One region of the Rahnella sp. R3(2024) genome, then DNA from elsewhere that is predicted to be linked to it. Evidence: predicted binding sites of a transcription regulator. Region 1 holds the regulator's gene; the other holds the start of a gene.
The links. The regulator ArgR, encoded in region 1, controls arginine synthesis, uptake and breakdown. The targets are predictions, from matches to a motif close to ANTGAATAAAAATACANT.

Region 1 (4,433 bases):
GGCATGAGCAAAAACGAACTGGCGCCGTCGCTGGGGCGTGCGGACGAAGTTTTCCTGCTGCAGCCGCAGCATATTCCGTGGCAGGTAGCAGAAGTGGCTGAACACTGTATACAGCCTGCGCACTGGAGTGCCGATGTGGATTCGCTGGTGGATATGGTGATCAAGGCCTCGCTGCCGGGCGATCATATTCTCGTCATGAGTAACGGCGGTTTTGGTGGCATCCACGGAAAACTGCTGGAAGCTCTGGCCGCAAAAGCGAGCCTTACACAGCAGCCATAATGTCTTCCTCAACGGCCTCAAAGCACAGCATCTGCTGTGCTTTTTTTTGTCTTTATTCCGGGCAATGGCTTATCAACAGACAAAAAAAAGCTCCCAAAAAAAGCGTGGGAGCCAAAGGGTGTCGTCGGACAGGACGACGAGGGTATCGTTAGCAAGAGAGCACGGCAGTGGCAGTGTCAGCTCTCTCCCAGCCTCAACAGCATCGTTTTATTGAGACGATCTGTGGCTGTTGAAACCCGGTAACGCTAATTCATATAAATACTCAAGCAGTGGCTTTATTTCTGGGTAACGTACAGAAGATCTTACTGATAGATTTCTGCTGTCGCGTGATAAGCACCTTCATTATGGGCTTCGATCACACGATAAGATTTAGCGCCTTTGGCATCAGCTTTGTCAGACAGCTCCTGGCGAATATCGGTTGGTGCACCATTCACTCCGCTCACGCTGATCACGCCCATAGGTTGCAGATTTTCTGCTTGCTGATTCGTGATCAGTTGCGCGGCAGACGCACCGAAAGACACAGCAGACAACAGACTAAGAGCGGCGATAGTAGTGATGATTTTCATGATAATTTCCTGATTTCACTGACGTTGATGCAATTTGAGAGAGCAACGTCGATTCAAATGTAGATTTATCAGGGCTGTTAACTGCAGTTCAGGGCGCTTAAAGCGTGCGGGAACGTAAAACGGGCAGTGATAAATCTGTTTATTCACGGGCCTGATTTATTCAGGCCCCTTCGCGATGGCTACCGGAAAGTTACTGGTAGATTTCTGCGGTTGCGTGGTAGTTACCTTCCTGACGCACTTCAATAACGCGGAAAGCTTTAGCGCCTTTTGCATCAGCTTTGTCAGACAGTGCCTGGCGGATATCAGAAGGTGCACCGGCAACGCCGCTGACGCTGATCATCCCTTTCGCCTGCAGATTGGCAGCTTGTTCCTGACTAACAGGTTGTGCTGCAAATGCACCAAATGACAGAGCAGAGAGAATGCTTAATGTTGCGATTGTAGTTTTAACGTTCATGATTTGACCTCGTCGATTTTATTATGTGTTCCAACAACTGGTGTCTCACACCACGGAAATGAGTATACATCTAGTCACTCAAAATATTAATAGTTTGCTAATAGTTATTTGAGTGGTTATGTGTGTCCTATTGGTGTTTTTAATAACGGAAAGTAATAAAAAACGTCTATAAATTGTTCAATTGGTGTTGATTTTTAGTAAAATCAATAGATTGAATGAATTTGATTATCTGTGCTTATTTTTGGTGTGAATCACATCATTGAAATATTTATGTGACGGAAATGAGCCTGTTGTGACCGGCGTTAACAGAAGAGGGCATGCGCCTTGTACCCGTTAATGGTAGAAAACCGGTATTTTTGTGCGGCATTTGAAATGTGAGCAATATAAAGGAAGGGTAAAGAGGCTGGCCTGAGGTCAGAAATTCTGTTCTTCTGACCCCCTGCACAGAAAGGGCGCTTACACCCTTGTACTATTGAGGCGGCTTATAACTCTTGTTCGAACAAACTCAGGATCGCATCGTGCAGTTGTTTAACGCTGAAACTGCGGGCAGGCGTAATGAAAATCGTATCATCACCCGCGATAGTTCCGAGGATACCCTCTGATTTTCCGAGTGAATCAAGCAGGCGGGCGATCAACTGTGCTGCCCCCGGACTGGTGCGGATGACCACCATGGCTTCATTGTGATCGATGTCCAGTACCAGGTTCTTAAGTGGACTGGTCGTTGTTGGCACACCGATTTCAGCGGGCAGGCAGTACACCATTTCCATTTTCGCGTTGCGCGTACGCACCGCACCGAACTTGGTCAGCATCCGTGAGACTTTGGACTGGTTGATGTTTTCGAAGCCCTCCTCCTGGAGTGCGACGACAATTTCGCCCTGAGAACTGAATTTCTCTTCCTTCAGTAATGCTTTGAAGGCTTTGATTAAATCTTCCTGTTTGGCAGGATTACGCATTTTGCACCCTGGTCTCTTGATCAATGTTTGGCTGATTATGCAGATAATTGCATTTTTATGCAACAACGCAAGACATGGACAATCCAGAACTCACCGTTCTGCAAGGAATGTGACGGGTGTCGCGTTAGTGGGTTTTTCATGAATATGCCGAAATTGTGAATTTTGAGTAAGCCTTTCGCAGGAAGTTGGACTCAACCGATTTCGATTCAGCTCACACAATGAACCAAATTTAACCATTTATTAACCTGACGTCTTTTGCGGTGCTACTTTTAAGGGGTAGCTTTCCGATAAAAGTCATAAAAGACCGGATAAGGGCGCTTAGGTGTATTTTTTTACTTTCTAAACGACCAACCTCAGATTCTCTGCAGGTGAGCGATTGTTTTTAACAGCGTAAGTGATTAAGGTCACAACCAAAATAATTCCACGACACTTATAAGTTAATGATAAAAAAGGAGTATAGGATGAAAGTTGCAGTTCTCGGTGCTGCGGGCGGTATCGGTCAGGCCCTCGCGCTTCTGCTAAAGACCCAGCTACCTTCCGGTTCCGAACTCTCATTATATGATATCGCACCGGTGACGCCGGGCGTTGCTGTCGATCTCAGTCATATCCCTACCGCTGTGAAAATCAAAGGCTTCTGTGGCGAAGATGCCACACCTGCTTTGGAAGGCGCAGATATTGTCCTGATTTCAGCGGGTGTGGCGCGAAAACCAGGGATGGATCGCTCAGATCTGTTTAATGTTAACGCGGGTATCGTTCGTAATCTTATTCAGCAAGTGGCGAAAACCTGTCCGAAAGCCTGCATTGGCATCATCACCAACCCGGTCAACACGACGGTTGCTATTGCGGCAGAAGTGCTGAAAAAAGCCGGCGTCTATGACAAAAACAAACTTTTTGGCATCACAACGCTGGATGCGATCCGTTCTAATACATTCGTTGCGGAGTTAAAAGGTAAGCAACCGGAAGACATTGAAGTGCCGGTGATCGGTGGACATTCTGGTGTCACCATTCTGCCGCTGCTCTCTCAGGTACCTGGTGTGACGTTCAGCGAAAGTGAAATCACTTCACTCACCAAGCGCATTCAAAACGCAGGCACTGAAGTGGTAGAAGCAAAAGCGGGTGGTGGATCGGCAACGCTGTCGATGGGGCAGGCGGCTGCGCGTTTCGGACTTTCATTACTGCGAGCTATGCAGGGTGAAAGCAACGTTGTGGAATGTGCGTATGTCGAAGGCAATGGTGAGTATGCTCGCTTTTTCGCACAGCCTGTTTTGCTTGGCAAAAACGGGATCACCGAATTGCTGGACATCGGTAAACTGAGCGCATTTGAACAGCAGTCACTGGAATCGATGCTGGAGATCCTGCACAAGGATATCGAACTCGGCGAACAGTTTATTAATCACTGATTGCGTCTCTTTATAGATAACCGCCGGCTTATCCCGGCGGTTTTTTTCTTTTATCTCCCCTCGGATTTACTCTTGCGCAGCATTGGGTGTGCGGCAACGGCGTTCAATGATCTGAAAAGTCCTGGCGTCGAAATAGCGGCTTGGCCAGATGATTGAAGGATGTAGCCCCAGCGCATTCGCGATGAGCAATTCGCCCTTGGGCCATGGCCGTGTCAGAGCGTTTGATAAGGTGGAAGAGCTCAAACCTGCAGAGCGCGATACTGCCGCCAGGGTGGTTCCTTTCTTTCTGAGTGCAGCAATAATATCGGCCTGATGCCAGTCTTCGTTCCTTGTATTCATGATGGCTTCCTTATTTGTTTAATTTTATTCCGCGGGCATATTTATCGCACTTATACATTTAACGAGGGTTTGATTTATTTACGATCATTTAAATCTATGTTTCTTAAAAACCCTCATTGCTTTCATTTAGAAAAATACATTCTTATTGTGATTTAAACAAACAAGTAAATTCATGTTGCTTTTTGTGATTCATGTCTATTTTCATGATGTATCACGTGCAAAGTTGAAATTGATTAAAGTGGATGCGTTATCGGTATGCGTGTTTTTTGATCTTTAGCATTTATAAAAATAATAATTAAATGTTTTGAGTAGTTAATTTATTATAGTTGAATGATATTTAATTATTGATTTTTATCTTAAGTATTTGTTTTTTATTTATATTTTAATGGTGTTGATGTTTTTCTTTCAACATTGTAATGCTTCTTTCTAAAAAACTTCCTTT
Region 2 (4,433 bases), 620 kb from region 1:
CAGTTCCGACACCAGCACTGCGATGTCGCGCAGGAACAGGTCGGTGGCTTTCCAGCGGCTCAGCAGCAGAACGTGGCGGGTGATATCAGCGGTGACGTTCGGATTACCGTCGCGGTCACCCCCCATCCAGGAAGTGAAACGCACCGGCACGGCTTCCACCGGCATTTTATAATCCAGTGAGGTTTCCAGCTGTTCGTTCAGCTCGCGCAGGAACGCCGGAACGCCTTCCCACAGGCTGTTTTCGACCACCGCAAAACCCCATTTCGCTTCATCAACCGGAGAAGGGCGGTTCTTGCGGATTTCATCGGTGTGCCATGACTGCGCAATCAGCTGACGCAGGCGGCGCATAATTTGTTTACGTTCGTAATCGGCCAGATCGTTGTGGTCGAGCTGTTTGAGGCAGTTATTCACTTCGACCAGTTTGTGGATCAGCGTACGGCGGGCGATTTCGGTCGGGTGCGCGGTCAGAACCAGTTCAATAGAAAGCTGGTCAACGGCATCGCGTAATTGCTGGTCAGAGAGATTCTTTGATTTCAGACGATCGAATAACAGCGCCAGCGCTTCAGGATTACTGGCTGCTTCGCCGTGCGGCGAAATGCTGTGATATTGCTCTGCCACGTTGGCTAAATTCAGGAACTGACTGAATGCACGGGCAACCGGTAACAATTCATCATTAGAAAGATTTTGCAGCGTTGACAGTAATTCCTGACGATCCGCTTCGTTTCCGGCGCGGGAGGATTTCGACAGTTTACGGATTTGCTCAACGCGATCGAGGATATGTTCTCCCAACGTATCTTTGATCGTATCGCCCAGCAGTTTACCTAACGTACTGACATTACTTCGCATTGCGGAATATTGTTCGTTCATATCACCTCTGACCCGTTCTCTCGTTTAATTTTTATATTCTGTAAATAACTTTCACCCGTCAGGCATTCTTGCCCCGTTCACCCTGCCAACCTGGCCACACTTTTTAAAAGCAGCACTTGTTTTAACCCAAAAACCCCCGATCACTCACGTGAAAAATGGTCTTTTTGGCAATGTCGCTGAAATTTAATTACATCAGCGACGATATCAGTTTGGCTAATCCACGTTTGCTGACCTGATTTGTACAGTAGCAAAGGGCGCCCCTGAGCGCCCTGATTGTTTGTTCATCAACCCTGATTCAGGATCAGTGATAACAGAAGTGATGCACAACCTGAGTGATCAACTCGCGTGTCGGTTTAATGAACGCGGTATCGATATATTCATCTGGCTGATGTGCCTGATCGATTGAACCCGGACCCAGCACCAGCGTCGGACACAGCTCCTGAATAAAGGGAGCTTCCGTGCAGTAGTTAACGATTTCGGTTTCCACGCCCAGCAACTTCTCAACCACCTGCACCAGCGGATGATCCGGCGGGCATTCATATCCCGGAATCGGCGGATGCAGTTCCTCAACAACCAGACGACCGGGCCAGCGCTGACTCACCGGCTCCAGCGCCTCATTTAGCAGGCCGTTGATTTCGGACAGCGTCAGGCCGGGTAACGGACGGATATCCATATGCATTTCGCAGCAGGCGCAAATACGGTTTGGCGCATCGCCGCCGTTGATGTAACCAAAATTCATGGTCGGGTACGGGATCACGAAACCACTGTGGTTGTAACGCGTTTTCAGGGTATTGCGCAGGGTCATTAAATGGGTAATCGACTCATGCATCAGTTCAATCGCGTTTACGCCGCGCGCCGGATCGCTGGAATGACCGGACTGGCCGGTGATACGAATGGCGTTTGATAAATGCCCTTTGTGCGCACGAACGGGCTTGAGTGACGTCGGTTCGCCGATGATGGCGCAGTCAGGACGGATTTTGGCATTTTTGGAAAAATAGCTCGCACCGGCCATAGTCGTTTCTTCATCGGCAGTCGCTAAGATATACAGCGGTTTAGTCAGTTTGGTGAGATCGACGTCGCGCAGTGAATCGAGGATAAAGGCGAAGAAACCTTTCATATCGGCGGTACCCAAACCGTAGAGCTTATTTTCATGCTCGGTCAGGGTGAAAGGATCGCGCGTCCAGCGGCCATCATCAAACGGCACGGTGTCGGTATGACCGGCCAGCAGTAAACCGCCAGCGCCTTCGCCAGTGCTGGCTAACATATTGAATTTGTTTCGGGTTCCCGGAACAGGTTGCACTTCAATCTTAAAGCCTAAATCGCCGAACCAGCCTGCCAGTAAGTTGATTAGCGTTTCATTGCTCTGGTCCAAAGCCGCATCGGTTGCGCTGATGGAAGGGGTTGCGATTAACGCCCGGTAGAGCTCAATAAAAGGAGGTAATTTCATCTTCACTGTTGACAGCCTTTAGTTAGGGTAGTATTCATATTCATGCAATAATTGTGAATAAAAATACAATAAGCCAGCGCGTAAGGAAACCGGAAAAAATTCCGCGTTAGTCAAAACGACACGGCTGAATCTCGCGGGTGAGCGGCGTACAACGCGGTGACCACCTGTTACCTGTTGAAGTCCCTGTATCGCAAAGCCATACAGATAAGTTGAGAAGGTGAACAGACCCTATGTTGAATACGCTGATTGTTGGTGCCACAGGCTATGCCGGAGCTGAACTCGCTGCTTACCTGAATCGCCACCCACATATGAACATAACCGGTTTAACGGTTTCAGCGCAAAGTGCAGATGCAGGAAAATTGCTTTCTGATTTGCATCCTCAATTAAAAGGTATTGTCGATCTGCCTGTTTTGCCGCTGACGGATGTTGCCGGTGCGGCAAAAGGTGTCGATGTCGTGTTTCTGGCGACCGCGCATGAAGTCAGCCACGATCTGGCGCCGCAGTTTCTGGCGGCCGGTTGTGTGGTGTTTGACCTGTCCGGTGCCTTTCGCGTCAGCAAACCTGAGTTTTACACCGAATTCTACGGCTTTGAGCATCAGCACCTCGATTTGCTCGACAGCGCCGTGTACGGCCTGGCCGAATGGCAGGCAGACAAACTGAAAGACGCGCAGCTGATTGCCGTGCCGGGTTGTTACCCGACGGCGTCACAGCTGGCGCTGAAACCACTTATCGAAAACGGTTTGCTCAATGACAGCCAGTGGCCGGTGATTAACGCGACCAGCGGCGTCAGCGGCGCAGGCCGTAAAGCCACGCTCGGCAACAGCTTCTGCGAAGTCAGCCTGCAACCTTACAAACTTTTCAGCCACCGTCATCAGCCTGAAATCGCAGAGCATCTCGGCGTGCCGGTCATTTTCACTCCGCATCTGGGTAACTTCCCGCGCGGTATTCTGGCGACCATCACCTGCCGTCTGAACGCGGGTGTGACGGAGCAGGACGTGGCGGAAGCCTTCCACAATGCGTATCACGATAAACCGCTGGTGCGTCTTTACACCAAAGGCGTTCCGGCGCTGAAAGACGTGGTCGGATTGCCGTTCTGTGACATTGGCTTTGCAGTGAAAGGTGAACATCTGATTGTGGTTGCGACGGAAGACAACGTGCTGAAAGGCGCGTCGGCGCAGGCGGTGCAGTGTATGAATATCCGTTTCGGTTTCCCTGAGACGCAATCACTGCTTTAACAATCAGTTAGATTGTCAGTAAACAGAAAACAACCGTCCCTGAGCGTTTATTCAGATGCGCAGGGATGTTAGATTAAATTAAACGTATTGTTATTAATTAACATAATCAACCGGTCGGGGCGTAAACAGCTATGAATCCGTTAGTCATCAAATTGGGTGGTGTGTTGCTGGATAATGAAGAAGCGCTTGAGCGTCTGTTCATGGCGGTCGTCGCTTATCGTCAGGAATATCAGCGCCCGCTGGTCATCGTCCACGGTGGCGGCTGCCTGGTGGATGAGCTGATGAAAAAGCTGAATCTGCCGGTGGTAAAGAAGGCCGGTCTGCGCGTCACGCCAGCCGACCAGATTGATATCATTACCGGTGCACTCGCCGGGAGCGCCAACAAAACGCTGCTGGCGTGGGCGGTCAAAAATCACATTAACGCGGTCGGCCTGTCTCTGGCCGACGGCGGTACGGTCAGCGTGACCCAGCTGGATGAATCTCTGGGTTTCGTCGGTAAAGCCGAAGCGGGTAATCCGGCGCTAATCACGACGCTGACCGACGCAGGCTATCTGCCGATTGTCAGCTCCATCGGCATCACCGCAACCGGTGAGCTGATGAACGTCAACGCCGATCAGGCGGCGACCGCGCTGGCCGCCACGCTGGGCGCAGATTTGATTCTGCTGTCAGACGTCAGCGGTATCCTCGACGGCAAAGGTCAGCGTATTCCTGAAATGAGCGCGGAACGTGCTGAACAGCTGATCGATCAGGGCATCATCACCGACGGCATGATCGTCAAAGTTCACGCTGCGCTGGACGCCGCACGTTCTCTCGGACGTCCGGTTGATATCGCCAGCTGGCGTCACGCCGAGCAATTGCCGGCACTGTTTAACGGCGTCGCGATC

Region 2: the regulator ArgR is predicted to act here: its motif matches at 2,367-2,384, upstream of argC (N-acetyl-gamma-glutamyl-phosphate reductase).

The regions. Positions count from the first base shown of each region.
Region 1 covers NZ_JBHGBU010000001.1:1,632,461-1,636,893, reverse strand. The annotation lists gene mpl (UDP-N-acetylmuramate:L-alanyl-gamma-D-glutamyl-meso-diaminopimelate ligase) at 1-279, shown strand, start outside; gene yhcN (peroxide/acid stress response protein YhcN) at 582-845, opposite strand; gene yhcN (peroxide/acid stress response protein YhcN) at 1,036-1,299, opposite strand; gene argR (transcriptional regulator ArgR) at 1,782-2,252, opposite strand; gene mdh (malate dehydrogenase) at 2,714-3,652, shown strand; gene ABSH60_RS07325 (helix-turn-helix transcriptional regulator) at 3,719-3,991, opposite strand.
Region 2 covers NZ_JBHGBU010000001.1:2,248,122-2,252,554, forward strand. The annotation lists gene ppc (phosphoenolpyruvate carboxylase) at 1-867, opposite strand, end outside; gene argE (acetylornithine deacetylase) at 1,169-2,320, opposite strand; gene argC (N-acetyl-gamma-glutamyl-phosphate reductase) at 2,545-3,549, shown strand; gene argB (acetylglutamate kinase) at 3,681-4,433, shown strand, end outside.